2 regions of the Actinoallomurus sp. NPDC052274 genome follow, and region 1 is predicted to be linked to the other one. Evidence: riboswitches for the same ligand, from Rfam matches in the RefSeq annotation. Region 1 holds a riboswitch; the other holds the start of a gene.
What was found. Region 1 has a riboswitch for S-adenosylmethionine ahead of AB0K82_RS13780 (ABC transporter substrate-binding protein). Riboswitches for the same ligand answer to the same signal wherever they lie in the genome.
Positions count from the first base shown of each region.

Region 2: linked by a shared signal. The riboswitch ahead of thrC (threonine synthase) and the one ahead of AB0K82_RS13780 (ABC transporter substrate-binding protein) in region 1 are both predicted to bind S-adenosylmethionine.

Region 1 covers NZ_JBFAUT010000012.1:151,836-166,494, forward strand. The annotation lists gene AB0K82_RS13720 (fumarylacetoacetate hydrolase family protein) at 1-726, shown strand, start outside; gene AB0K82_RS13725 (VOC family protein) at 739-1,662, shown strand; gene AB0K82_RS13730 (bifunctional 3-(3-hydroxy-phenyl)propionate/3-hydroxycinnamic acid hydroxylase) at 1,689-3,194, shown strand; gene AB0K82_RS13735 (SMP-30/gluconolactonase/LRE family protein) at 3,191-4,054, shown strand; gene AB0K82_RS13740 (LysR family transcriptional regulator) at 4,108-5,028, opposite strand; gene AB0K82_RS13745 (SDR family oxidoreductase) at 5,201-5,950, shown strand; gene AB0K82_RS13750 (hypothetical protein) at 5,947-6,777, shown strand; gene AB0K82_RS13755 (amidohydrolase family protein) at 7,001-7,960, shown strand; gene AB0K82_RS13760 (MFS transporter) at 8,028-9,317, shown strand; gene AB0K82_RS13765 (aldo/keto reductase) at 9,374-9,568, opposite strand; gene AB0K82_RS13770 (hypothetical protein) at 9,656-9,991, opposite strand; gene AB0K82_RS13775 (flavodoxin domain-containing protein) at 9,934-10,239, opposite strand; SAM riboswitch class IV at 10,588-10,702, shown strand; gene AB0K82_RS13780 (ABC transporter substrate-binding protein) at 10,784-11,872, shown strand; gene AB0K82_RS13785 (ABC transporter ATP-binding protein) at 11,839-12,990, shown strand; gene AB0K82_RS13790 (ABC transporter permease) at 12,987-13,892, shown strand; gene AB0K82_RS13795 (ABC transporter permease) at 13,885-14,659, shown strand, end outside.
Region 2 covers NZ_JBFAUT010000029.1:71,421-86,079, forward strand. The annotation lists gene AB0K82_RS24380 (hypothetical protein) at 1-873, opposite strand, end outside; gene AB0K82_RS24385 (SAM-dependent chlorinase/fluorinase) at 926-1,744, opposite strand; gene AB0K82_RS24390 (DUF3263 domain-containing protein) at 1,844-2,146, shown strand; gene otsB (trehalose-phosphatase) at 2,234-3,046, shown strand; gene AB0K82_RS24400 (PadR family transcriptional regulator) at 3,069-3,608, opposite strand; gene AB0K82_RS24405 (serine/threonine-protein kinase) at 3,652-5,514, opposite strand; gene AB0K82_RS24410 (RNA polymerase sigma factor) at 5,569-6,135, shown strand; gene AB0K82_RS24415 (sulfotransferase) at 6,313-7,308, shown strand; gene AB0K82_RS24420 (trehalose-6-phosphate synthase) at 7,529-8,959, opposite strand; SAM riboswitch class I at 9,226-9,391, shown strand; gene thrC (threonine synthase) at 9,407-10,651, shown strand; gene AB0K82_RS24430 (MoaD/ThiS family protein) at 10,648-10,926, shown strand; gene AB0K82_RS24435 (cold-shock protein) at 11,442-11,642, shown strand; gene groL (chaperonin GroEL) at 12,077-13,708, shown strand; gene AB0K82_RS24445 (DEAD/DEAH box helicase family protein) at 13,895-14,659, shown strand, end outside.

The sequences.
Region 1 (14,659 bases):
CGGTGGGAGCAGTTCCGCGGCTGGACGCCACCGGCGGACGCCCCGGTCGAGAGATTCACCGGCGGCGACATCGGCAACCCGGCACCGGCGCCGCGGCAGATCTTCGCGATCGGTCTGAACTACCGCGACCACGCCGCCGAGTCGGACATGGCCGTTCCCGCGGAGCCGGCGGTGTTCACCAAGTTCGCCAGCTCCCTGGCCGGGCCGTTCACCCAGGTCGCCCTGCCGGTCGGCCACGTCGACTGGGAGGTGGAGCTGGTGGTCGTGATCGGCCGCGGTGGCAGGCACATCCCGGCCACGGATGCCTGGCGGCACGTCGCCGGAGTGGCGGTGGGCCAGGACCTGTCCGAGCGGCGACTGCAGGCCATCGGACCGGTGCCGCAGTTCAGCCTGGCCAAATCCCACCACGGTTTCGGTCCGATCGGCCCCTTCCTGGTCACGACCGACGAATTGCCGGACCCGGACGACCTGGTGCTCGGTTGCAGCCTCAACGGAGAGCAGGTCCAGAAGTCCCGAACCTCGCACATGATCTTCCCGGTACCCGAGCTGATCGCGAGGCTCTCGGCGGTGACCGAGCTGTGGCCCGGTGATGTGATCTTCACCGGTACGCCCTCCGGCGTCGGCGCGGGTCGTACCCCACAACGGTTCCTCGCACCCGGTGACGAGCTGGTCTCCTCCATCGACGGCGTCGGCGAGATCCGGCAGACGTTCGTCGCGGTCGCCTGAAAGGACATGACAGTGGCGCTGCACAGGCTCAACTCGGTCACGATCGGCGTTCCGCAGGTGGCCGAGACCGCCCGCTACTACACCGACTTCGGTCTCGCCCCGGACTCCGACGGCTGGTTCACCACCGTCGACGGCGGGCGCCAGCTGCGCGTCGTGCCGTCCCCGGCGCGGCGGCTGGTCGAGATCAATATCGGCGCGGGCGACCGTGACGACATCGCCCGGATCGACCGCCGACTGGCGAGCCTCGGCGTAACGGCGGAGGTCGACGGGGATCGGCTGGCCGCGGTCGAGCCGATCTCCGATGTCCGCGTCGTCGTCGAGGTCACCGGGCCGCTGCACCAGCCGGCACTGCCGGCACCCCCGTACAACGCCCCTGGCGTGGCCGCCCGCGGCACCGGCCGCGCCCCCGGCATCCTGCGCGAACACCCCGTGACACCTCGCAAGCTCGGGCACGTCGTGATCGGCTCGCTCGACCAGGAGGCCACTCAGCGGTTCTTCACCGACGGGATCGGTCTGAAGATCAGTGACGTCGTCCCCGGCATGGCGGCGTTCCTGCGTTGTTCGACCGACCACCACAACGTGCTGGTCACGCAGGCGCCGGTGAACTTCCTGCACCACACGTCGTGGCAGGTGGACGACGTCGACGAGATCGGCAGGGGAGCCGCGCGGATGCTCGACGGGCACCCGGAACGGCACGTCTGGGGACTGGGACGCCACCACATCGGCTCGAACTTCTTCTGGTACCTCAAGGACCCGGCCGGGAACTTCTCCGAGTACTACTCCGACCTGGACTGCGTCGTCGACGACGCGCTGTGGACCCCGGAGGTGTGGGACGCCGCCAAGAGCCTCTACAGCTGGGGGCCGCCGCCGCCACCGTCGTTCATCGAGCCCGAGGATCTCGCCGCGCTGATGACCGGCGCCCACCACCCCGCCTGAACCGCAGCCTCCGGGAAAGAGTCGTCATGACCGCCACGACCTCTGACCAGTACGACGTGATCGTCGTCGGCGCCGGCCCCACCGGGTTGACGCTGGCCCGCCTGCTCGCGATGAAGAGCGTTCGCGTCGCCGTCGTCGATCCGAACCGCATCGCGTGCCCCCATCCCCGCGCCACCCACATCGACGATGAGATCATGCGCACTCTGCAGACCGTCGGCGCGGCCGACCTCGAACCGGGCTTCCTGCGCATGGACGGCTGGATACTGCGCGACCCCGGCGGCGACCCGTTCCTGTCCCTGCGATCGCCGAACGCCGAGACGGACCAGGCGTGGTACGCCGACTACCAGTTCCACCAGCCCGACTACGAATCACGCCTGCGGGGCCTGCTCGCCTCCAGCGAGCACGCCGAACTGTGGCTGGGGTGGCAGGTCACCGCGGTGGGCCAGACCGCGGACCACGCCATCGCCCAGATCAGCGACCGCGCCACCGGCGGCACCCGTACCCTCCAGGCCGCCTACATCGTCGGGGCCGACGGCGCAGGATCGTTCCTGCGCCCGTACGTCACGCACGACGTGGAGGACCTGCACGGCACCCAGCGCTCGCTGATCGTCGACATTCATCCGTTCGCGCACCCGGCCGAGCTGCCGGCCACCAACGGCTTCATTGTCTGCGAGGCCGACAAGCCGGTCACGTACTGCCCCATCTTCCCGCCCAAGCTGCGGTTCGAATTCATGCTCGGCGACGGGGACGACGCCGAGGAGTACGAGCGTCCCACGACCGTCTACCGGCTGCTGGCCCGCTGGCTGGCGCCGGGCGATTACCGGATCCAACGCACCGACGTCTACGAATGGCACGCATGCCTGGCCGGTCGCTGGCGCAACGGCAGGCTCTTCATCGCCGGCGACGCCGCCCACGAGATGCCGCCCATGCTCGGCCAGGGCATGTGCTCGGGCCTGCGTGACGCCGCCAACCTCGCATGGAAGCTGGCGCGGGTGGTGACCGGACGGAGCAGGCCGGATCTGCTCGACACCTACGAGGCGGAACGCGCCGCCCATGTGCGCCCCTTCATCGAGGAGTCCGCGCGCCAAGCCAACATGATCGAAGCGTTCGGCTACGCCGAGCACCGTCCCCACGTGACCGAACCCCAGACCCTCGACCGGCTCCGGCCGCCACTGGGCCGGGGTCTCGCCGACACCGCCGGGGAGGCGATCAACCGCCTCGCCCCCCAGCCCCGTACTGCGGACGGAACCCGCTTCGATGACCTGGTCGGGTACGACTTCGCCGTCCTGACCACCCCGGACGTCGCCGCCGATGTCACCGATCGGACCCGCGGCGCCTGGGCGGACCTTGACGTGGCGGTCATCACGCTGCGCAGCCCACACCTGGCCGCCTGGCTGCGGGACCATGAGGCCGACGCCGCGATCATCCGTCCCGACCGCTACACCTACGCACTCACCCGCGGCGGCGCGGCGCTCGACGCCGCCACCCTGGCTTTGCGTCAGCGGCTGGCCGTTGCGGAGGTCTCGGCGTGAACACCCGCGACCTTCAGATCTACGCGACGGGACTGACCTGGGGCGAAGGCCCACGGCGGCATGCCGGGGCGCTGTGGGTGTCCGACACACAGGCCTCCCGGCTGTGGACCGACGCCGGCGGGACCTGGAGGGCGACCGAGCTGGACTCACCCGCCAACGGCCTGTGGTTCCTCCCCGACGGCACGCTCGTCGCCGCGATGATGACCGAACCGCGGCTCGGCGTCTGGAACGGCGCCGGCTTCGATACCTACGCCGACCTCACCGCGCTCGCCTCCGGAGCGCTGGGGGACCTGGTCGGCGACCGCGCAGGCAACCTCTACGTCGACGACGTCGGCTACGCCCCGCACAAGGGCGAGGCACCGCGGCCGGGGCGTGTGCTGCGGGTCGGAACAGATCGCACCGTCAGGGTCGCCGCAGAGGGCGTGCGGTTCCCGAACGGCCTCGCGCTCATCGACGACGAAACGACCCTTGTCGTGGCCGAGACCGCCGCCCAACGCCTCACCGCGTTCGACGTCGGCCCCACCGGTGCTTTGTCCGGCCGCCGTACCTACGCCGACCTCGCCGCCCTGGTCGGGCCGGCCGCCCGGCCGGACGGCATCTGGCCTGTCCACGACGGCGGCATCTGGGTGGCCACCACCTCCGGCCACGCCGTCGTCAAGGTACGCGACGGTGAGCTGCTCGACTCCATCGACACCGGCGACGGCTATCCCATCGCCTGCTGCGCGGACGGGCGGCTGCTGTACGTCACCGTCGCGGACGCGCACGGCCAGGACCTCATGCGGGCGCTCGCGGCCAAGACCGTGGAGACCGCGGTCGCCACCGCCACCCTTGACGCCACGCCCCTACGACACACTCCGTGACGGACAGTGGTGTCGGCGGGCGTTCGCGGTGGTGTGGCGGACGCCCGCCTCGCTCACCGCAGCTCCTCCAATACGAGCCGCTCGTCGTCCGATCCGGGCGGTGCTTCAGGCGTGTCGATGGCCGATCGGGTCCGGTGCCGGCGTAGCCGGAGTGCGGCGGCGACGAACGAGGCGACCAGTGGCCGGTGGTCGTGTTCGTTCCAGGCGAGGACGAGGCGGTTGGGCGGGGTGTCGGTCACCGGGACGCCGACCAGGCCGGCCGGGAGTGGTTCGACCAGGGAGCGGGGCAGTACTCCGATCATCCGGCTCACCGTGATCATGTGGAGCAGTTGGGTGACGTCGGCGACCTCGGGGCCGGTGCCGTCGCCTCCGGGGACGCCTTTCCAGCGCGGCAGCGTCTCACCCTCCAGATCGGAGAGCCGTACCGAGGCGCGTCCGGCGAGCCGGTGCCCGGCCGGGAGGATGACCACGCGGTCCTCGGTGTGCAGTGTCTCGTGGGCCAGGCCGTCGAGGTCATCGAATGGGACGTAGAGCAGGCCGACGTCGGCCCGGCCGTCGTGCAGGATGTCGGTGCGGTCTGCGGGGCCGCTGAACAGGATGTCCACCCGGCGGGCGTCGGGCTGGTGGGCGTACTCGGCGAGAATCCCCGACAGCAGGCCGGCGTCGCCGCCGGGTTTGAGCACGAGGCGCAGGTGGGCGTGGGGGTCGCCGGCACGCCGGGCGTTGCGGACGGCGGCGTTGACCGCGTTGAGCGCGTGCCGCCCGTGTTCCTGCAGCGCCTGTCCGGCGGGGGTGAGCCCGACGTGCCGGCTGGAGCGGACGAACAGTTGGACGCCGAGCCGGGTCTCGATCCGCCGGATCGCCTTGGACAGCGCCGGCTGGGCGATCGAGAGCCGGATGGCGGCCCGGCCGAAGTGCAGTTCGTCGGCGACGGCGAGGAAGTACTCGAGCTCGCGGGTCTCCAGTTCAACCATGCCTCCAGGTTATCACCGAAGATCGAACGGGTCTTGGACACCGGCGGCGTGCACCCTCAAGAATTGAAGGGTGATCAACCATCTGATGGTCGTTTCCTTCGACCGTCCCCTGTCTGTCACCCAGTCAGAGCAGTTCCTCACGGATATCGAACGGATGGAGGTCTGAGCCCGAATGAACGTTCCCGGAAGGGCGGGACTGGTCACCGGCGCCGGCAGTGGGATCGGCCGTGCGGCGGCGCTGGAGTTCGCCAGGAGCGGTGCCGCGGTCGCGGTGCTCGACATCGATGAGGGCGCGGCGGCCGAGACCGCTGAGCTGATCGGGAGGGGCGGTGGGGAGGCGCTGGCCGTGACGGTCGACATCGCCGACGAGTGTTCCGTGCGGGCGGCCGTCGAGCGGACGGTCGCGGCGTACGGCGGCCTCGATTTCGCCGTGAACAACGCCGGTCTGGCCTCGCACCACCGTCGGCTGGATCAGATGACGCTGGAGGAGTTCGAGCGGGTCGTCCGCGTGAACCTGGCCGGGACGTTCTTGTGCATGAGGTACGAGTTGCCTCTTCTGCGGCGGCGTGGTGGTGGTGCGATCGTCAATGTCGCCTCGAACGGGGGTCTGTACGCGATCCCGACCGCTCCTGCTTACGTGGCGGCCAAGCACGGCGTCGTGGGGCTTACCAAGGTCGCCGCGGTCGACTACGCGCCGGATGGCGTCCGGGTCAACGCCGTGTGTCCCGGTCCGACCCTCACTCCCGGGTTCGAGGAGGTCGCGGCCGGTACCGACATGATCGCGCGGCAGGCGGCGATCACGCCGCTGGGCCGGCTGGCCACGCCGGAGGAGGCCGCGGCGGCGGCGGTGTGGCTCTGCTCGGACGCCGCGTCCTTCGTGACCGGGATCGCGTTGTCGGTCGACGGCGGGCGGCGGGCATGAGCGTCATCGCGGGAATCGACGATCAGACACCTGGCGCCACAGGCGCACGGCGGCTCGTCGCCAAGGTCCCCGAAATCACCGCGCTGTTCTGGATCATCAAGATCCTCACTACTGGAATGGGCGAGACCTTCTCGGATTTTCTCGTCAGCCACTTCAATCCGGGACTCGCCTTGGGCGGCGCCGCAATCGCGTTGGCGGTCGCGCTGATCGCCCAATTCCGCAGCGATCGCTACCGCCTCTGGATCTACTGGTCAGCCGTGGTCATGGTGGCCATCTTCGGCACCATGATCGCCGACGTTCTCGACTTCGTGGTCGGCCTCCCGTACCTAGTCACGACGGTGGGGCTCTCGATCGTGCTGGCCGTGATTCTCGTCTGGTGGTATGCCCGGGAGAGAACCCTGTCGGTGCACAGCATCACGACCCCACGCCGGGAACGCTTCTACTGGACGATGGTGATGACCACCTTCGCGCTCGGCACCGTCGCCGGCGATCTGACAGCCAACTGGCTGCACCTCGGGTACCTGGGTTCGATCGTCCTGTTCGCCATCGCCATTGCCGTCCCGGCCGCCGCGTACCGCTGGGCGGGCCTGGGCACCGTGACCGCGTTCTGGTCCGCCTACATCATCACCCGTCCGCTCGGCGCGTCGATCACCGACTGGCTGTCCTCGTCTCGCCAGGACGGCCTCGGCCTGGGCACCGGATGGATCAGCCTCGGCGCGACGATCGCCATCGTCGCGCTGCTCGGACTGCTCGGGATGCGCGGAGCCGACCCGACCGCCGACCTTCGCTCTGACGCCGTCCGCCCCACCGAGAAGACGGACGGCTAAGGAGCCTTCTCCGAGTGCCGCTCCGATATGGACGCCACAGTCGACGACCGGCTCTGAATCCCGCGGTCGTTCGAGGGCGTCCAGGCGCTCTACGAATGGCGGCGACCGCCCCCGCCGTCCGTCGTTCATCAACCCTGATGCCCTGACCGCGTACACGACAGACGTGTGGCGGAAGGCATTTGAGAGCCGCCGAATGTGCGGCGCCAGCAGAAAGGCATGTGCCTTGGGTCTCATCGCAATGGAAGAAGCCTTCGCCGTTCCCGAACTACAGGCCAAATACCCCGTGCCCAGGACGGTCACCGCCGGCCACTGGGCCGAGGACTGGGCGAAACGGCTGTGCGACTACACGACCTACCGACTGCACGACATGGACGAGCACGGCGTCGACATCCAAGTGCTCTCGCTGACCGCCCCGGGTGTCCAGTGCGTGACCGACGCCCGGCAGGCGGTCACGGATGCCCGCGTGGCCAACGACCACCTGGCCGGCGTGATCGCCGCTCATCCGACCCGGTTCCGCGGCTTGGCCGCATTGCCACTCCAGGATCCCGAGGCCGCCGTGGCCGAACTCCACCGCGCCGTCGGCTCACTCGGACTCAGCGGGGCGCTCGTCAACGACCACACCGGAGGCGGCTATCTCGATGATCCGCGGTACGAACCGGTGTGGGCCGCCCTAGAGGACCTGGACGTTCCGCTGTACCTCCACCCGGGTGCCCCGCCGACTGAGCCCTGGCGAGTGCTCGCGGGCCGTCCCGAGTTGCAGGGCCCGCTGTGGAGCTGGGCGGCCGAGACGGGGGGACATGCCCTCCGGATCATCTTCGGAGGGGTCTTCGACCGGCACCCACGTGCCAGGATGATCCTCGGTCACATGGGCGAATTCCTGCCCTTCCAGCTCGCGCGGCTCGACTCGCGCTATTCCCGCCAGGCACAGCGGACACTCACCCGGAAGCCGTCGGAGTACTTCGGCAGCAACATCCTGATCACCACCAGCGGCGTCTGTTCACCGGCCGCTCTCGCCGGTGCGGTCCTGGCGATCGGCGCCGACGCCATCATGTTCGCCATCGACTACCCGTTCGAAGACACCGCTGAGGCCGTTCGCTTCCTCGACCAGGCGCCGCTCAGCGATACCGACCGCGCGAAGATCGGTCACGGCAACGCCGTACGGGTCCTTCACCTGCACACATGAACGGGTTCGTCCCGACTGTAGGCACGTCACGACGAAGCCGTGACCTGAGAGGATGAGGAATCCGTACGTGAGCACAACACGACCCGGCGTATCACCGGCGCCGCCGTCTTCTCTGCTGCGGAAGGCTGTGGGAATCGGGCTGGCCGTCATGACCCTGGAAGGGTATGACCTCGTCGCCTTCGGCGCGACGGCGCCGCTGTTGCACCGATATCGGCCATGGGGCCTTTCTCTACCAGCGCTGGGCGTGCTGGGCAGTCTCACACCCGTGGGAATGCTGTTCGGGGCACTGCTGGTCGGGCAGCTCACCGATCGATACGGGCGACGACGAACGGCGTTGGTCAGCCTCGTGGCCGTCTCATTGGGAATGTTCACGTGTGCGTTCGCCCTCGATCCACAGGTGTTCGGCGCCGGCCGATTCATGGTCGGGCTGGGGGTCGGTGCGATCTACCCCGCCATAACACCGCTGATCTTCGAGATCACACCGGTGACGCGAAAGAACCTGTACTCAGCGATCGTTCAATGCGGCGTCACGATAGGAGGATCGTTGGCTGCCATGGTGGCCAACGTCCTCCTGCACAAATCTGATTTCCGGCTGGAGTACCTTGTCGGCGGTGGCGTCGGACTGCTGCTGTTGGTGATGAGCCACAGATGGCTGCCCGAATCACCGGCGTATCGGCGGACATCCGCTGAGGCGCAGAGGACGCCTGGAGACGGCGGATTCCGCCTTGTGCTGCGGCCACCGTACGTGGGAACGACAACGCTGTTCTGCGGCGTGGTGATCTGTTCTTTCCTGCTCATCTTCGGGATCAACACATGGTTGCCGCAGTTGATGCAGGCGGCGCGGTACCCCCTGGGCTCCTCATTGACGCTCCTCACGCTCCTCAATCTCGGTGCGACGGTCGGAGGACTCGCGATAGCGATACTCGCCGACCGTGCTGGGTCGAAAGGACCCATCATCGCGTGTTTCGTCGTGGCCGCAGGCGCCATCACCGGCTTGAGCGTCAAGTCGCCGCCGGCGATCCTCTATGCGGTAGTGATGATCGGCGGCGCAGGCGCGCTCGGCGTTCAAGGGCTTATCAACGTGTACATCTCACGCACTTACCCGGTGGACGCCCGGGGCAGCGCGGTGGGTGTCACGCTGGGAATAGGCCGGATCGGCGCCATCGCCGGCCCGACTCTGGGAGGCTGGGTACTCGCCGCCGGTTTCGCGCCGCAGTGGAACTTCGTTCTCTTCGCGATACCGGCGATTCTCGGCGCAATTCTCGCTCTCGCCATCGGATCAGGAACTCCCCGGCGATTCACGGGGAAGGCCGCTGTGATGCGGCCGCTCGAAGAGCCGGCCGAACCGGCACTGTGAGATGGAACCGCACGTCGATCAGTGATTGCTTGTCAGATCCCATCCGGGGTGGATCATCAGATCCAGGTGGGCACGTGCCCCTCGGTGCAGCGGGCGACGAAGCCGATGCCGAGCTCGTCCAGGGTGGGGAAGAGCTGCTCGACGTCCCGTTCGAACAGGGAGTACTCGGTCTGCAGGACGGAGACCGGCTGCACGGTGTGCGCCTTGCGGATCGTCTCGGGTCCGGCCTCGCTGAGGCCGAAGTACTTCACCTTGCCCGCGTCGATCAGCTCCTTGACGGTGCCCGCGACCTCCTGGCCCGGAGGTGGGGCGGCCGGGGCGGTTCACGGATCGTTGTGTCAGTGCGTTGCGGCGGTCAGTCCGGCGCGGTGGACGCGGGTGTGCTCGGCGACGCGTCGGCCGAGGTGGCGAGCGGTGTTGGTGTCTGCGTCGTGGACCGCGGCGGTGTCGTTGCAGCTTTGTGCGCCGGCGCCGAGGTAGAAGCCGAGGCGGTTGTCGTCCTGGGGGCTGGATGTGGTGGTGTTCCAGCCCGGCAGGAGGTTCAGGCTCACCCAGAGCATTCCGTGCTGGGCCGCCAGGAGTAAGAGGTACTGCAGGGTGTGCAGCTTGTCGCCGCTCATGGAGCCGGAGTTGGTGAATCCCGCCGCGAGCTGCTCCAGGCGCGGGTCATCCACCGCTTGCTGCTGGCCTCGGCGAAGGCGTGGAACGCCCCCGACGCGGTGCCCATGTAGGTGGGGGTGCCGAAAGTGATGGCGTCCGCAGCGTCCATCAGTTCCCAGTCGGCGTCGCTGAGGGAGGCGACGTCCACGCGGTGGACGTGCGTCCCGGCGATGGAGCGCGCGCCGTCGGCCACGGCCGTGGCGATCTGCGCGGTGTGGCCGTAGCCGGAATGCGACGCGATGACGATCGAGATATCGGACACGGGTGTTCCTCTCCTGCCGCATGGCGGCGTGTTCGTCAGACGCCGTCACCGCGGCCAGTGACGCAGGTCTCCCGGACGGGTTCGTGCCGTAGGCATCGGCGCCAACTCAGTTGTGCGCCCGCGGAGAGGCCTCGGCGACCGGCCGACCGCCAAGGGCTTGCGAGGCCAGTGCTCTCCGCCAGGATGCGACGGGCATGGAGCTCTTCGCGTTGCTGAACGCTGCCGCCTGGATCTCCGAGCAGGTGGAGAGGCGCCGGTGTGCGTGCGCCGCAGCCGTGCCGACATCGTGGCCGGCACGCGCGGCCATTGCCAGGAAATAAGACCTGTTTTGTCTGGTATTGTCCTTCCCGTCACGAGCTCCAGCGTCAAGCCCCGGCTTGCTGGACGGCAACCCTCCGACCGCGGTGGGGTGCTCCGGGTGAGGACATGGTCGTCGAACCGGATACGACGGCAAGCGCGGTTTGTGCGGCCGAGCCCCCGCGGGGTCGGTGAGACCAGTCACGTCGCGCGTGGTCGACGGCCGGTCGTGCAAGGAGGAACAGACGTGAGAAGGCGATCGGTGCTGGCCGCCTCGTTCGGCGCGCTGGCGCTGCTGGCGGCCGCGGCCTGCGGGGTGGACACCGCTGACACCGGAGGTTCGGCCAAGAACGGTGATCAGCTCACCGTCACCGTGTACGCCGGGCCGTGGGAGGACCTGTTCAAGAAGTCGTTCGTCGAGCCGTTCGAGCACGACACCGGGGCCAAGGTGAACCTCGTTCCGGGCGCCAATGCCGAATGGCTCACCAAGCTGCGGGCCTCGGGCGGTGAGAACCCGCCGTTCGACCTCGTCGTGTTCACCCCCGACGCGGCCCGGCCGGCCGCCGCCGCCAAGCTCATCCAGCCGCTGCAGACCGGCAAGCTTCCCCACTGGAGCGAGCTCGACCCGGTGCAGGTGCAGGTGGACAACCTCTCCGGCGCGCAGTACGGCGTACCGCTCACCATCGGCTCGACCGGGCTGCTGTACCGCACCGACAAGATCAAGCAGCCGCCGGTCGACTGGCAGGACATCTTCGACAAGCAGTACTGCGGTCACGTCGCACTGCCGCCCCTCACGTACAACCCCGGGCTGGAGTTCTTCAGCGCGCTGGTCCGCAGCGAGGGCGGAAAGCTGTCCGATCCCGCCGCCGTCGACCGGGCGTTCACGCAGCTGAAGAAGTTGAAGGGGTGCGTGTCCTCCTACCCGGCGAACGCGACCGCGGTTCAGACCGCCGTCCAGAACGGCGACGCGTGGGTGGTGCCGTACTGGGACGGGCGGGCCTTCGCCATGGCCCAGGCCGGTTCCAAGGTCGGGTTCACCTACCCCAAGTCCGGTGCGGTCGGCGCGCTCAGCAGTTACTTCCTGACGACCGGAACCAAGAAGAGCGACCTGGCCTACAAGTTCCTGAACTACCTGAGCGATCCGGTGCACCAGAAGCCGTTCGCCGAGGGCAACTGGTACGCCGGCTCGAACAACAAGATCGACTACAGCAAGGCGTTCGACGAGAAGATCAAGCACGGCCCGGACGTCTACAAGTCGTTCAACTGGGTCGACTACACGATCGCCACCCCGAAGCTCAACGAATGGCAGCAGCGGTGGAACCAGATCTTCAGCTGACCGGCGCGCCGTACGGTTCCGGGGAGAGCGGCGAACCGGACGGCGCCGGTCACGTCGAGATCGAGCACCTGACCGCCGGCTACGACGGCGTCCGGGTGCTCGACCTGGAACGACTGTCCATCCGCCGGGGCGAGTTCCTGTCGATCCTCGGCCCGAGCGGCTGCGGCAAGACGACTCTGCTCAACTGCGTCGCCGGGTTCGTGACGCCGGCCGGCGGCCGGATCCTGGTCGATGGCACCGACATCACCCGGCTGCCTCCGTACCGGCGTGAGCTGGGCATGGTGTTCCAGAACTACGCGCTGTTCCCGCACCTGACCGTCGCCGACAACGTCGCCTACGGGCTGCGGGTCCGCAGGCTCGGCAGGACCGAGCGGGCGGAACGGGTCGATGAGGCGCTGCGCCTGGTCGGGCTGGAGGAGTACGCCGGGCGGCGTCCCCGGCAACTGTCCGGCGGGCAGCAGCAGCGGGTGGCGATGGCCCGCGCGCTGGCCACCCGCCCGGCGGTGCTGCTGCTGGACGAGCCGCTGTCCAACCTCGACGCCAAACTGCGCCGCGAGATGCGCGTGGAGCTTCGCTCGATCCAGCGCCGCGTCGGCACCACCATGGTGTTCGTCACCCATGACCAGGAAGAGGCACTGTCGCTGTCGGACCGCATCGCGGTGCTGAACGGTGGCCGGCTCGAACAGCTCGGCACGCCCGACGAGGTGTACCGGCGGCCCGCGACCCGGTTCGTGGCCCAGTTCATCGGCGCCGCCAACGTGCTGGAGGGCACGGTGCGCGAGGACGCGGCCCTCGACGCGGGCGGGGTCACGTTCGACGCGCCGGGCCTGGTGCCCGGGCGCGAGGCCGTCATCGCGATCCGGCCCGAACGCATCCGGCTCGTCCACGGGGACACCGCGAAGGCGGGCGCCGGGGCGACCGGGACGGTCGCGTACCGCGCGTTCACCGGCGACGCCTGGCAGGTGGAGGTGCGCGTGACCGGCGGGCCGACGCTGACCGTCCAGGTCGCCGACACCGGGGCGGGCAGCGTGGACCCGCCGGGTGTCGGCAGCGCGGTCACCCTGAGCTGGGATCCGGCCGACCTGGTCGTGCTCGACTCCGGGGGCGATCGGCCGTGACGGCTCAGGTGGGGGACGAGGCGGCCCCGGAGGCGCCGGGCCGGCGGACGAGACGGTGGCGCGGTGCGGCGTACACGCTGCCGCTCGTCGTCTTTCTGACGGCGCTGTTCCTCGTGCCGCTCGTGCAGTTGCTGCGGCTCAGCCTTCGCCCGGTGGACGCGAACAACACGGCGCTGTCGGGCTTCACGTTCCACCAGTACGGCCGCGTGTTCACCGAGTCGTACTTCTACACCTCTCTCGGCCGTACGGTGATCACCGCCCTGCTGGTGACCGTGCTGTGCGTGGTGCTGGCCTACCCGGCCGCGTACGCGCTCGCGCGCCGGCGTCCGGGGGTGCTGCGGACGGTGCTGTTCGTCATCGTGATCTCGCCGCTGCTGACGAGTGTGGTGGTGCGCAGCTACGGCTGGGTCGTGCTGCTGTCCGGGGCGGGCCCGGTGAACCGGGCCCTGGTCGCGACGGGCCTGCTGCGGCAGCCCGCACACCTGCTGACCAGCTACACCGCGGTCGTGGTGTCCGTGACCCACGTACTGCTGCCCTTCGCGATCATTCCGCTGGCCACCGCGCTGGGTGGGCTGGACCGCGACGTCCACCGGGCCTCGCAGAGCCTCGGGGCCGGCCCGGTACGGACGTTCGCCCGCGTCACGGTGCCGCTCAGCCTGCCCGGGGTCGTCACCGGCGCGCTGGTCGTCTTCGCGCTGGCGATGGGGATCTACATCACTCCGCTGCTGGTCGGCGGCGTGAACCAGCCACTGGCCGGAATCCGCGTCTATGACCAGGTGTCCACCGTCTACGACTACCCGGTCGCGGCGGCGCTGAGCTTCGCGCTGCTGGCGATCACCGTGGTCTCCACGTCGGTGCTGGGCACCGCCTTCCGACTCTGGGAGCGCCGTCTCTATGGCTGACCTTCCGCGGACCGGCCGGACGGGAGTGTCCGCCGGCCGCCTCGCCTCCATGGCTGGCCGCCTGCTGGCGGCGCTGGTCTTCCTGTTCCTTCTCGCGCCGCTGGTGGTGCTGGTCGCGAGCTCGTTCAACCCGCGCGCCTCGGTGGCGTTCCCGCCGCAGGGGTTCTCCACGCGCTGGTACGCGGCCGTGCTGCGTTCGCCGGACTGGCTGGTCTCGTTCCGGCTCAGCGGGTTGCTGGTGCTGCTCGTGGTGCCCACCACGGTCGTGCTCGGTACGCTCGCGGCGTACGGGCTGGTGCGCGGCGACTTCCCCGGTCGTGGCCTGCTGCGCGGGCTGGCGCTTTCGCCGCTGATGGTGCCGGAGGTCATCACCGCGCTCGGCCTGCTGTACTACCTCCATGGGCTCGGGCTGATCGACACGGTGCCGGGACTGTGGCTGGCCCACTCGCTGGTCGCGCTGCCGTTCGTGGTCCGCTCCGTGATGGTCAGCGCCGCCGGGCTGGACCCCACTCTCGAACGGGCGGCGGCGAGCCTTGGCGCGAGCGGCCCCCGAATCTTTCGCACCGTGACGCTGCCGCTGCTGCGCCCCGGCATCCTGGCCGGCGCGCTGCTCGCCGCGGTCACCTCACTGGGGGAGGTGGCGGTCACCGCGCTGGTGGCGGGAGCGCACACCACCACGGTGCCGCTGCGCGTCTTCTCCGCGGTGCAGTTCGAGCTCGACCCGTCGGTGACGGCGGTGTCCACGCTGCTCATGGCGGCCAGCGTGA
Region 2 (14,659 bases), on a different contig from region 1:
GAGTCCGGCGAACGCCTGGGAGATGCCCAGGGAGTCCATCGCGGGCTCGAGGGCGGCCACGAACCAGTCGGAGACGAACGCCGCGCCGACTCCGGTGACGGCCAGCATGGTCAGGGCGACGGCCAGCGGCCACGTCGGTCCGTGGGCGGACTCCTTCGCCGTGTCCGCGGCGGGCTTCTCCGGCTTCGCCGCGGTCGGCTCGGCGGTCCCGGCCACGTCGTCGCCTACCGCGGTCCCCGCCGCGCTCAGGGCGGCGGCCTTCACGGGCCGCTCCGCCGGAGCGTGCGCCTCGTCGGCCTTCTGCCGCTTGATCGAGCTGGGCAGCGACACGGCGAACAGGCAGAGCAGCAGGATGGACACCACGACCGAGAGGTTGCGCTCGTGCAGCGCCGCCTTGGTCGCGTGCGAGCCGAGCGCCGCGGTGAGGGAGGGCACCAGCAGCGCCGCGACCGACAGGACCAGCAGCGTGGACAGGGTGCGGGCGGCCTCACTGCCGAACTTCTGCGGCCCGTTCTTGATCCCGCCGAGCAGGAACGCCAGCCCCAGGACGAGCAGGACGTTGGCGAGGATGCTGCCGACGATCGTGGCCGTCGCCACGTCGTACAGCTTCTTCTGCAGGGCGAACAGGACGACGAACAGCTCGGGGAGGTTGCCGAGCGCGCTCTGGACGACGCCGGTCGCCCCCGCGCCCAGCCGGTCGGCCAGGTTCTCGACGCTGCGCCCGACCAGGCTCGCCAGCAGCGCCAGGGCGATCGCCGCGACGACGAACGGGACGACCGTCCCGCCGACCTCGCCGAAGTGCGTGACACCGGCCGCCGCGGACGCCATCACGGTGATGACGATCAGGCGCCGGTCGGAACGCGAGAATCCCATGGCGGAGAATCATGCCGCATCAGGACCAGCGGACTTGACGTTTCCTTGGTGTTCAGTGCGTCGACGTGAGCGCGGCGGCGACGCGGACGTGCGCCCCCGGTGGCAGACCCAGGCGCTGCGCCGCGTTTCCGGAGTTCACCGCGAGCGCCAGGCAGCCCGCCGAGTCGACGTAGGCGACCAGCTCCCCGGGAGGCACGGCGCCGAACGTCTCGCGGTACGGCACCGTGAGGGTCCGGCGCCCGAGCACGATGCCCAAGGGCACGCCGATGACCGCGCCGATCCGGCGCAGGTCCTCGGCGGTCACGGAGAGCTGCACGTTGCCGAACCGGTCCACGGTCAGCACCTCGCCGTCGACCGTGCCCTCCTGGACGCGACGGGTCGGCCGGGGCAGCGTCACGAGGTCGGCGACGTCGAACTCCTCCCCGACGGCCGCGATGTCCAGGCCCGCCGCCAGGTGCGCCGCCACCGGCGCGAAGATGTCGCGGCCGTGGAACGTCGCCGACAGGGGCTCCAGCCACAGCGTGCGGTTGGTCAGCTCGAAGGCGCGCGCGCCGCTGTCGGGGACGCACCAGGACAACACGCCGTTGTCCGGCCCCACGAAGATCCGGCCGTCGCCGGCCACCGCGACGGCCCGCCGCGTCGTGCCGACACCGGGATCGACGACCGCGACGTGCACGCCCTCGGGGAGGTACGGCACCGTCTGGGCGAGGATGGCGGCCCCGCGTCGTACGTCGGCGGGCGGGACCAGGTGACTGATGTCGATGACGCGGGCGGCCGGGGCGATCCGCGCGATCACCCCGTGACAGGCCGCCACGAACCCGTCCTCCAGCCCGTAGTCGGTCAGCAGCGATACGCAATTGGTGAGCGCCACGCTTGCAGACTACGTCGAGGCCCGTCCCGGCGAACACCGCGAACAAGTCGCCGATCACGCGTAGCATGACAGCCCCCCGACCCGTTAAGAGGGGACCTGATGCAACCGGCGAACGCCCGGGGCGATGGCCCTGACAAGAAGGAAGACGACGGCCGCCTGGACGAGCGCGACCGCAAGATCCTCGACTTCGAACGACAGTGGTGGAAGCACCCCGGCGCCAAGGAGCAGGCGATCCGGGAGCTGTTCGACATGTCGTCGACCCGCTACTACCAGATCCTGGGCCGGCTGATCGACCGCCCCGAGGCGCTGGAGCACGATCCGATGCTGGTGAAACGGCTGCGTCGTCAGCGGTCCGCCCGTCAGCGCCAGCGGGCGGCGCGTAGGCTCGGTATCCGAACCTGACGCCTACTCAGGAGGCTCCGTGAGTGAGCGCAGCGAGCGAACCATGAGCACAGTGCCTCTGGTCACTTCGCCGACGAAGGAGGTCGCATGACCGTGGCGGTGGAGTCGCAGACGGACGCCGGAGCCGATGGGCTGGACGCGATCCGCGACCGCCCGCGGGAGGCCCTGATCGGCTTCGACTTCGACGGGACGCTGTCGCCGATCGTCGACGACCCGGCCGCCGCGCGGGCCCATCCGGGCGTCGTGCCGGCGCTGCGCCGGCTGGCGCCGCTCGTCGGTACGGTCGCGGTCATCACCGGCCGTCCCGCCGCGACCGCCGTCGAGGTCGGCGGGTTCGCCGACCTCCAGGGCCTGGTCGTCCTCGGCCAGTACGGCCGGGAGCGCTGGGAGAACGGCGTCCTGCGGGCTCCGGAGCCGCCGCCGGGGGTCGCGGAGGTCCGCGCCAAGCTTCCCCGGATCCTGGCGAACGCCCCCGAGGGCGTCGCCATCGAGGACAAGGGGCTCGCGCTGGCCGTGCACACGCGGCGCGCCGCCGAGCCGCAGGTCGCCCTCGAACGCCTGCGGAGCCTGCTCGAGGCGCTCGCCGAGCGCACCGGCCTCGTCGTCGAGCCGGGCCGGTTCGTGCTCGAGCTGCGGCCGCCGGGCATGGACAAGGGCGCGGCGCTGCGCGGGCTGGCCGCCGAGCGCGGCGCGTCGGCGGTGTTGTTCGCCGGGGACGACCTCGGCGACCTCGCGGCGTACGACGCGATCGACGCACTGCGCAAGGAGGGCACTCCCGGCGTGAAGGTGTGCAGCTCCTCCGACGAGGTGACCGCGCTGGCCGAGCGCGCGGACGTCATCGTCGACGGCCCGGCGGGCGTGGTCGAGCTCGTCGAGAGCCTCGCCGACGAGCTGGCCTGAGGGCGAGCCTCCCGGCGGCGGGTCAGTCGTCGTCGGCGAGGATGCCGTACAGGCGGCGCCGGGCGTCGTTGATGACGTCGAGGGCGCGTTCGCGCTGCTCCTCGTTGCCCGCGTGCATGACCTGCCGGAGCGCCATCATCAGCTGACCCGTCGCGGAGTGGACGTGGGTGGCGGCCGCGCCGGCGTCCTCGGTGATCTCCGCCCACGGCGGCGTCCGCCCGGCGGCGGTCGCGGTCTCGGCACGGCCGGCGTCCGGCAGCGCGAACAGCCGCTTGCCGGACGACTCCTGTCCGGAGATGAGCCCTTCGTCCTCCAGAAGCTGCAGCGTCGGGTACACCGAGCCGGGGCTGGGCCGCCAGATCCCGCCGGTTCGGCTCTCCAGCTCCTGGATCATCTCGTAGCCGTGCATCGGGCGTTCGGCCAGCAGCGCGAGGATGGCGGCCCGTACGTTGCCGCGCTTCGTACGGCGCCCGCCGCGCCCGCCACGGCCGCGCGGGCCGAACGCCGGCCCCCAGTCGCCGAACGCCGCGCGCTCCTCCCGGTGTGTTGATCCTCTGCGCATGACCTCTCTCCGCCGATATGTCGAACGATATATCGTACGGCGGTCAGCCCTTGGCCTGGATGCTGTCCAGGATCTTCCGGGTGATGTCCGGCGAGCCGGTCAGCTTCACCCGGACCCACATCGCGTACCGTCCGTTCTTGTCCTTCAGGCCGACCTCGTTGATGGTGATCGAGCCGCACCGCCACGGATTGATCTGGCCGACCAGCGTGCCGTGCTTGTACGGCTGCGCGGCGTCCGGCGTGCACTTGGCCCGATGGCTGCCCAGGGCGCGCGGCGGCAGGGTGACGTTCAGGTCGTGGGTGAGCCCGGCGAAGACGCCCGGCGTCGGGACGTCGTCCTTGACGAACTGGGCGTAGTCGGGGGTCGCGCGCAGCGCGGGCGCCTTCGCGCGGTCCGAGACGGTGACCGGCCAGGTGGTGTGCTCGGTCTGCAGCTTCCAGGCCGCGGGTACGCGGATGCTCAGCCGGCCCGTCACGTCGGTCACGGTGACGAGGCCGTCCCCGGGCTTGGGATCCGACGAGGAGCCGGTGAGCTTGCCGATGGCGAAGGCGCCACCGCCCCCCACGACCAGCACCGCGGCCAGTCCGGCCACGACCAGCAGCCGCTTGCGGTTGGGTTCTCGGGACGAGCCGCCGCCCGTATCACCGGGCCGGCGCGGCCCGGATCCGGACGGGTCCGAGGGATGGTGGCCTCCGGCGTCGCGCCGGCCGCGCGGCCGCTCGACGCGCAGGTCCACCACGGTCTCGTTGCCGCCCACCGAGGGAGGCGATGTCCGGATCGTCGCGTCGCGGGCGTTGTCGTACGGCGGCGCCGAGCCCGGATCGTCGCCGACCGGGGGAACCCGCAGCGTACGGCTCGACGGCCCATCGTCGGGGCCGCCCGATCCTGGCGGACCGCCCGGCGCCGTCGGGCCGCCCGGCCCTGTCGAACCGCCCGGCCCCGCCGGATCGTCCGGGATCGGGGAGACCCGCAGGGTCCGGCCGGAGCCCTCGTCACCGGTCCGGTCCGCCGGCCCCGCGCCCTGCGGGCCGCCCGAGGGCCACCCGCCCGACCCGGGGTCCGCCATCGTCGCCTCGTCCGCCCTGTCGGGGGCGTCCCGCGCCGTCGCGTCGTCGGCGACGGACATCAGCGGAACGCTCAGCGCCGCCGCGAACGCCTCCGCGGTCGGCCAGCGACGCTCCCGGTCGCCTTCGAGCGCCCGCATCACGATCTCGTCGAGGGCCGGTGGCAGGCCGCGCCGCGCCGCGCTGGGCGGTGACTGCACCGGCGCCGGGCCCGGCGGGTCCCCGGTGAGCAGGTGGTACGTCAGCGCGCCCAGACCGTACACGTCGGCGCGGACGTCGAGGCCGCCGCCGAACCGCGCCTGCTCCGGGGACATGTACCCCGGCGTGCCGACCGGCATCGTGAACGCGCCGGAGGCGTGCGCGAGCGCCTTGGCGAGCCCGAGGTCGGCGATGAGCAGGCGTTCGCCGCCGTCGGTCGTCGACTGGAACAGGATGTTCGACGGTTTCAGGTCACGGTGGATGACACCGAGCCGGTTGATCACCTCGACACCGTGGCCGATCTCGATGGCGAGCCGCAGCGCCTCGGCGACCGAGAGCTCCCGCTCCCGCATTCGGTCGGCGAGCGTTCCCCGGTCGGCGTACGACATGACGAAGTACGGCCGGCGGTCCTCGAGCTCGCCGATGTCATGGACCCGCACCAGGCGTTCGGAGTCGGCGCGGCGCAGGATCCTGGCTTCTTCCAGGAACCGGTTGCGTACGTCAAGGTCGTCGATGAGACCTCCGGCCAGCACTTTGATGGCCACCGGGGCGTCGAGCAACTCGTCGTGGGCGAGCCACACGGAGGCGAATGCTCCGGATCCGAGGACACGATCGATTCGGTAACGACCGACGGCTGAAGGCATGGACACCCCCGTATCATGCCCAAAGCCGGGCGATATCGAGGGCGAGGCGGGGTCATGGCGTACGACGAGCGGACCGAGGAACTGGCGACACGTGCCGCGGGAGGTGACCGGAACGCGCTGAACGAACTGCTCCGCGTGATCGAACCGGACGTTCTGCGGCACTGCTCCCGGTTCCTGCCCTGCCGCCAGGACGCCGAGGAGGCCTGCCAGGACGCCCTCATGCAGGTCGCCCGCAACATCGGCCGGTTCGAAGGGCGGTCGCGGTTCAGCACGTGGCTGCACGTGGTCGTGGCCAACTCCGCGCGCTCGACGTACCGGTCGCTCAAGCGCCGCTCGGTCGAGCAGGCGGGGGAGCTGCCCCAGCAGCGCCCGGACCCGCACCGTACGAGCGTCATCGCCGGATCGCGCGTCGACATCCTCGACGCGATGGAGGACCTGGAGCGGCGCAAGCCCGACCTGATCGAGGCCCTGGTGCTGCGCGACGTGTCCCAGCTGGAGTACAGCGAGATCGCCCAGCAGCTCAACCTGCCGCTCGGCACGGTGAAGTCGCGCATCCACGAGGCCCGCAAGCAGTTCCGGCAGGCACTCGGCAACGACTACGGATCGGCCGCCCAGTCCTGACCGGCGAGGACGACCGGGGCCGTTGGCACCGGTCCTGAGGCATTACCCGGGTTCTCCGGGAATCACGGCCCTGTTCCGGTCGGGCCATTACCTAGTTATCCGACCTGCAATAACGAAAAGTGGATCTTAGGTTAATTATCACTTACCTTTCATTAACCTTCCTTAACGTCCCGGCGCATGACCAAGCCGGAACGTCCCGTCTTCGTCGTCGGCTGCCCGAGGTCGGGGACCACGATGCTGCAGTTGATGCTGCACGCACACCCGCGGATCGCCATCCCGCCCGAGAACCGCTTCGTCATGGCCGCGTACGACGAACGCCATCGGTTCGGGGACCTGAACGACCCTGAGAACCGGCGCGCCCTGGCGCGCTGGATCGTCGAGCGGAAGCAGACGCGCTTCGCGGACCTCGGACTGGACGGCCGGGCCGTGATCGAGGAGATCGTCGCCGGACCGCCGACCCTCGGCTCCGCGCTGGGCATCGTCCTGCGCGCCTACGCCGCGCGGTTCGGCAAACCCCGCTGGGGGGACAAACGGCCCGGCTACTTCCAGCGCATCCCGACGCTGCGGCGGATGTTCCCCGACGCGCAGATCGTGCACCTGGTCCGCGACGCGCGTGACTGCGTGGCGTCGCTGAAGGAGATGGCCTGGTACAAGCTGGACGTCCAGCACGCCCTCGCCACCTGGATGGAGTCGATCGACGCGGGCGAACGCGCGGCGCGGACGCTCGGTCCCGGCACCTACCACCGGATGTACTACGAGCGGCTGATCGCCGACCCGCAGGCCGAGCTCGCCGCGCTGTGCGCCTTCCTCAGCGAGGACTTCGACCCGGCGATGTGCGAGCCGGAGAAGGTGGCGGCCGTCGCCGTCCCCGGCCGCAAGACCTGGCACGCGCGGACCCATGGCGCGGTCAGCACGGCGCGGTCGGGCACCTGGCGGGAGCGGCTGACACCGGCCGAACTCGCCCTGTGCGAGACGGTGGCGGCCAACCGGCTGCGGGCGCACGGGTACGAACCGGACGGCGCGGGCCGGCCACCGCTGCCGGACTACACGCGCTACCTGCGCGTGGCCGCGCACCGCAGGCTCGCCGCCCGCAAGCGCGAGGCGAAGGATCTTCTGCGGCGCCGGGACGAACCGTCCGAGGTGGCCGCCCGGCTCACGAGCGCGACCGGGTGACGGGCCTCCGGGCTCCGGCACCGGCGTCGAGCACGAGGCCGGGCGCGGCGGACCGGCGCTCGCGACGGGCGGACGCCGGTGGTCCCGACGTCCGCCCGGCGTGGCGAACGCGAGGACTACGGTCGGCGGTCCAGGGTGTCGGGCTGTGCGGCGGACCGGCGGCGCGTGCGGGCTAGGTCCAGGGTGTCGGGCTGTGCGGCGGACCGGCGGCGCGTGCGGGCTACGGTCGGCGGTCCAGGGCGTCGAGCTGCGCGGCGAACCAGCGCTGTGGCGGCAGGGCCGTCGCGGCGGCGGTCAGCCGGGCGCAGCGCTCGGCGCGCTCGGCGCGCGGCATGAGCAGCGCCTGGTTCAGGGCCTCCGCCGTCTGTGACACGTCGAACGGGTTGATCATCAGCGCGTCCTCGTCGAGCTCGGCGGCGGCGCCCGCCTCGCGGGACAGCACCAGGGCGCAGCCGTCCTCGGACAGCACCGGCCCCTCCTTGGCGACGAGGTTCATGCCGTCCCGGATCGGGTTCACGAGCAGGACGTCCGCCAGGCCGTACGCCGCGAGCGAGCGCGGATAGTCGTCGTTGACCTGGAGGATCAGCGGCTCCCAGCCCGCGTCGCCGAACTCGTCGGAGATCTCGGCCGCCATCCGCTGCACGGCGGCGGTGTACTCGCGGTACTCCGGCAGGTCGTGCCGCGAGGGGTAGGCGAAGGCCAGGTGCACGACCCGGCCGTGCCACTCCGGATGCTTGGCCAGCAATTCCCGGTAGGCCGCGAGCCCCCGCACGATGTTCTTGGACAGCTCGGTGCGGTCGATCCGAACGATCAGTTTGCGGTCGCCGACCTGCTCGCGCAGGGCCTGTTTGCGGGCCCGCACGTCGGGTTCGGCGGCGCGGGCGCGCAGTGACGCGCCGTCGACGCCGAGCCCGTGCACGCCGACCCGGGTGACGCGCCCGGCGTGGACGACCGTACGGGCGACGCGGTCGACCTTCGCCTGCAGCACGGAGGCGCAGCAGTCGATGAACGCGTCGGCCCAGTGCTCGGCGTGGAAGCCGGCGTGGTCGGCGCCGAGAACGCCCTCGAGCACCTGGCGGCCGATGTCGTCGGGCAGCAGGCGGTAGTACTCCGGGGGCGCCCACGGCGTGTGCGAGAAGTGCGCGATCTTCAGGTCGGGGCGGCGCTCCCGCAGCATGCCCGGGGCGAGCGTCAGGTGGTAGTCCTGGATCGCCACCTTCGCGCCGGGGCGGGCGTCCCGGGCGAGCGCGTCGGCGAACGCCGCGTTGTACGCCTCGTAGGACTGCCAGTCCCGCCGGGAGCGCGCGTCGAAGTGCGGGCTGTTCGGCGTGTCGTACAGCATGTGGTGGACGAACCACAGCGTCGAGTTGGCGACGGCGTTGTACGCGCGGTGGAAGGTGCCGACCGGGATGTCCAGCATGCGGACCGCACCGGCGCCGTACTCGTCCAGCCGCCCGTCCTCCGCCTGGCGGACCGCGGCGCGGTCGGCGTCCGACAGCGCCGCGCAGATCCACAGGATGTCCCCGTCCAGGCCGGCCATGGCCGAGACCAGACCGCCGCCGCCCCGCCGGACCGAGAGCGTGCCGTCGTCGGCGAGCTTGAAGGAGACGGGTCCGCGGTTGGACGCGACCAGGACCTGCGAGTCATCCATGTGGGGAGCGTAACCGGAGGACGTGAACGGGGGGCGAGGAAGGTCCAGTGGTCGGACACTTCGGGATGACATTCCACACAGGTCGCACTCCGGGCCGTCCGGGCATGTCACTGCGCTGAATCCCCACGTGGGCAGGGCCTGGCGACGACGCGCCCCCGGGACGGGAGCGGGCCGGAACCGGCCGCGCCGGCGTCTCGCGACCTGAGACGCGCTTGGCGGAGAACCGGTCGGTCACGTATACAAGTCGTCAGACGACAACTTAATAACGCTCATCCAGAGGGGTGGAGGGACCGGCCCGTTGAAGCCCCGGCAACCCTCCCGGACATGCGGTTCACAGCGTGCGACGACACGTCGCCGACTCGCCCCAGCGAGGCCGCCCGGGACAGGTGCCAACTCCGGCTCGTGACCAAGGTGGCACGGGAAAGATGAGGAGAAAGGCCTCGCTTCATGTCGCAGACCGCCGCCCGAAACCTCGGCCCCGCGACCGCATTGACGTGCCGTGAATGCGGACAATCCTACGATTTGGGCCCTCGCTACGCCTGTGAGCTGTGTTTCGGCCCCCTTGAGGTCTCCTACGACCACACCGGCGTGACCCGGGAGCGGATCGAGTCCGGGCCGCGCAACATCTGGCGTTACCGGGGCCTGCTGCCGGTTCCGTCGAACGTCATCGACACGCCGAACACCGAGCCCGGCTTCACCCGACTCGTACGCGCCGACAACCTCGCCGAGTCGCTGGGCCTGCGGTCGCTGTGGGTCAAGGACGACAGCGGCAACCCCACCCACTCCTTCAAGGACCGCGTGGTGGCGGTCGCGCTCGCCGCCGCCCGCGAGCTCGGTTTCAAGGTGCTGGCCTGCCCCTCCACCGGCAACCTCGCCAACGCGGTCGCGGCCGCGGCGGCGCGCGCCGGCATCCGCAGCGCCGTCTTCGTGCCCTCCGACCTCGAGAGCCAGAAGATCATCACGACGGCCGTGTACGGCGGGACGTTCGTCACCGTCGACGGCAACTATGACGACGTCAACCGGCTGGCCTCCGAGCTCGCCGGTGAGCAGGAGGACTGGGCGTTCGTCAACGTGAACGTGCGGCCGTACTACGCCGAGGGGTCCAAGACCATCGGGTACGAGATCGCCGAGCAGCTCGGCTGGCGGCTGCCCGATCAGATCGTGATCCCGATCGCGTCCGGCTCGCAGCTCACGAAGATCGACAAGGCGTTCCAGGAGTTCATCAAGCTCGGCCTCGTCGAGGACCGGCCGTACAAGATCTTCGGAGCCCAGGCGACCGGCTGCTCGCCCGTCTCGGCCGCGTTCAAGGCCGGCCACGACGTCGTGCAGCCCGTCAAGCCCTCGACCATCGCCAAGTCCCTCGCGATCGGCAACCCGGCCGACGGGCCGTACGTCCTCGACGCCGTGCGCCGCACCGGAGGGGCCGTCGAGGACGTCTCGGACGAGGAGGTCGTCGACAGCATCGGCCTGCTCGCCCGCACCGAGGGCATCTTCGGTGAGACGGCGGGCGGCGTGACGCTGGGCGCGCTGCGCAAGCTGCTGTCGGCGGGCGTGCTCGACCCCGACGCCGAGACCGTGTTCATCAACTCCGGCGACGGCCTCAAGACCCTGGACGCGGTGGCCCCGGTCGCCAAGCCGTCCGCGAACATCGCCCCGACCCTCGAGGCATTCCGAAAGGCAGGTCTGGCGTGAGCTCGATCAGTGTCCGCATCCCGACGATCCTGCGCAGCTACACGGGCGGCGAGGCCGAGGTGAAGGCGACGGGATCGACCGTGCGCGAGGTCGTCGCCGACCTGGAGGCCAACTACTCGGGCATCGCCGCCCGCATCCTTGACGACAACGGCAGGATCCGGCGGTTCGTCAACGTGTACGTGGGCGAGGAGGACGTGCGGTTCGCCGACGGCCTCGACACGCCGACGCCGGACGGCGTCCAGATCTCCATCATCCCGGCCGTCGCCGGCGGCTGAGCCGCTGGACCCGTGTTCGAGCCGCTCAGCCCGCGTCCGAGCCGCTCAGCCCGCGTCCAGTCGCGAGCCTGTGACTGAGCCGCGGAGCCCGCGGCCGGTCGCTCCGGGTGGCGACGGCACTCACGGGTTACACCCTGTAGCGAGACTCCCCGCGATCCCCGGTGCTCACCGAGTCCATCGACTCGGTGAGCACCGGGGATCGTGCGTTGGGCCGCCGAAATGTCGGACTCAAGGTGGTCTGCTCCACGCTCCTGAGCGGGAATTGCGTTTTCCTTATCCGGATTTTTGGACATCGGTGGTTAGTTCCGGTTCAAGGATCCCGACTTTTGACCAGCATCGGCCGCCCGCACTTCTGGGGTAAAGGCTGTTCCACGGACGGTAGCCGTGTGTAGGGTCGGCGATGGCCGCCGCAGCCGAGTCGGCGGGCGATCGACGGGTTCCGCAGTGGTCCGCGGGCTCGAATCAGTGACCGTGGCCAATGGTCACGGGAATTGCCCTGGTGGGAGTTGTTTGGAATGGCGCAAGGCACCGTCAAATGGTTCAACGCGGACAAAGGCTACGGCTTCATCGCGGTCGACGGTGGCAGGGATGTGTTCGTGCACTACTCGGCCATCGTCGCGGATGGCTACCGCAGCCTCGAGCAGGGGCAGCGGGTCGAGTTCGAGATCACGCAGAGCGACCGCGGACCGCAGGCGGACGCGGTTCGGGCGCTCTAAGTCCCATAGCCTGACGGAGGCCCGGCGCTTCGGCGCCGGGCCTCCGGCCGTGGAGCGCGCTCCGGCGGCCGCCGCCCCGCCCCGGGTCCACGGGTACACGCGCGCGCCGCCTGGATCACCGGGACCATCCCCCCGGCCGTCCGTCCGGCGTGCGTCCTCCCCGTACGCCCCACGCCTCCTCACCTCGGCCTATGCGGGTGGGAGCGGCATTGGCGAGATGTTCACCCTGGTGAGGGTCGAGCCCGCTTGCACTCTCAGGGGGAGAGTGCTAAACAAGCGGTTGGCACTCTAGTATTGAGAGTGCCAACCAAGTGATCGAGGCGATGAGGCCTCGCATCCGGCGACGGAATGGAAGTCGTCGGGTGAGGTCGTCCGTCGCGGGCGTCGACTCGATCCGCGTGAAAGCCACCCCGTTCCGGGAGGATCTGGAGCCTATGGCTGCAAAGATGATCGCGTTCGACGAGGACGCGCGGCGCGGCCTCGAGCGCGGCATGAACCAGCTTGCCGACGCCGTGAAGGTGACCCTCGGTCCCAAGGGCCGTAACGTCGTTCTGGAGAAGAAGTGGGGCGCCCCCACGATCACCAACGACGGTGTCTCCATCGCCAAGGAGATCGAGCTCGAGGACCCGTGGGAGAAGATCGGGGCCGAGCTCGTCAAAGAGGTCGCGAAGAAGACCGACGACGTAGCCGGTGACGGCACGACGACGGCGACCGTGCTGGCCCAGGCGCTGGTCCGCGAGGGCCTGCGCAACGTGGCCGCCGGCGCCAACCCGATGTCCCTGAAGCGGGGCATCGAGTCCGCGGTGGAGCGCGTCAGCGAGCAGCTCGCGCAGATCGCCAAGGACGTCGAGACCAAGGAGCAGATCGCCTCCACGGCCTCGATCTCCGCCGGCGACACCTCGATCGGCGAGATGATCGCTGAGGCGATGGACAAGGTCGGCAAGGAAGGCGTCATCACGGTCGAGGAGAGCCAGACCTTCGGTCTGGAGCTCGAGCTGACCGAGGGCATGCGCTTCGACAAGGGTTACATCTCGCACTACTTCGTGACGGACCCGGAGCGTATGGAGGCCGTCTTCGACGACCCGTACATCCTGATCGTCAGCTCGAAGATCTCGGCGAACAAGGACCTGGTGCCGGTTCTGGAGCAGGTCATGCAGGCCGGCAAGCCGCTGGTCATCATCGCCGAGGACGTCGAGGGCGAGGCCCTGGCGACCCTGGTCGTCAACAAGATCCGCGGTGTCTTCAAGTCCGTCGCCGTCAAGGCCCCGGGCTTCGGCGACCGCCGCAAGGCCATGCTGCAGGACATCGCGATCCTGACCGGTGGCCAGGTCATCAGCGAGGACATCGGCCTCAAGCTGGAGAACACCACGCTGGACATGCTCGGCCAGGCCAAGCGCATCGTGGTGACCAAGGACGAGACCACGGTCATCGACGGCGCCGGCAACCCCGACGACATCGCGGGCCGGGTCAACGAGATCCGCGCGGAGATCGAGAACTCCGACTCCGACTACGACCGCGAGAAGCTCCAGGAGCGTCTCGCCAAGCTGGCCGGCGGCGTGGCCGTCATCAAGGCCGGCGCGGCGACCGAGGTCGAGCTGAAGGAGCGCAAGCACCGCATCGAGGACGCCGTGCGCAACGCGAAGGCGGCCGTCGAGGAGGGCATCGTCCCCGGCGGTGGCGTCGCGCTGCTGCAGGCGAGCGTCCGGGCGTTCGAGAAGACCGACCTCGAGGGCGACGAGGCGACCGGTGCGCAGATCGTGCGCCGTGCGCTGGAGGAGCCGCTGAAGCAGATCGCGGTGAACGCCGGCCTCGAGGGCGGCGTCGTGGCGGAGAAGGTTCGCAACCTCGAGCCGGGCTTCGGCCTGAACGCCGCGACCGGCGAGTACGTCAACATGTTCGACTCGGGCATCATCGACCCGGCGAAGGTGACGCGCTCGGCGCTGCAGAACGCCGCGTCCATCGCGGCGCTGTTCCTCACCACCGAGGCGGTCATCGCCGAGAAGCCGGAGAAGGAGAAGGCTCCGGCCGGCGCTCCCGACGGTGGCATGGGCGGCATGGACTTCTGAGTCCACTCGCTTAAGGGGCGGTCCGAGGTGCTGGGACCGCCCCTTTCGCATGCCCGTCCCTTCGTCCAGGCCCGAATCGCTGCCGGTAAAGCCCTTGGGGGTTCATTTTCGGCGATCACTGGGCACAAGTGGAGCCTTGCGATATTCTGCAACGTTCTTCGCAACTCCACGGGTAGCTGAGGGGTCATGGCGCAACCGATCGATGAGCTGGCGAAACGGTCGCGGAATTTCGGTTTCCTCCTGCAGCACGAACCACTGCTGGTCATCGACGGGGCCGCCGCGGAGTCGTACCTCTACCGCGACCCGGACGCGGCGATGGCCAAGGCTCGGCGGTTCACGGAAACTCTGGCGAAACTACTGGTCAGCCACACGCAGACGACGGTTGTGGGCAATACGCAGCACGCCCGGGTCAAAGCCCTCGCTGACGCGGGTGTCCTTGTGCCCAAGATTCGCCAGGCGTTCGACGATGTCCGAATCTCGGGTAATCGGGCGGTCCATTCACATTGGGGAGACGTACGTGCGGCGCTGTCATGCGTACGCTCGTGCTTCGAACTGGGCGTCTGGTTCCACCGTGTGGTGACCGGTGGCCAGGCTCCGCAGGGTTTCGTGCCGCCGCCCGATCCCGCCGAACGGGCCGCCGCGACGTCCACGGAACGCGCTCAGCTCGGCGAGTTGCGCGCGGAGTTGGAGCGAATGCGCGAGCGGCTGGCCGAAGTGATGGTGCACCGGGACGGCCAGCTTTCCAAGCTGGAGGCCGAGGCCCGCGCCCGCCAGCAGGTCGAAGAGGAGCTCGCGCAGGCCCTGGTCGACCAAGAACGGCTGCAGGCGCTGGTCGAGGAGGCCGAGCAGCGCCTCGCCGAGGCGGAGGCCCGCTTCAACGCGGAACTGCGGAGCGCCCGGAAGGTCGAGGCCGTCGAGCGGGACGCCTTCATCGCGCGCGCCCAGCAGGCG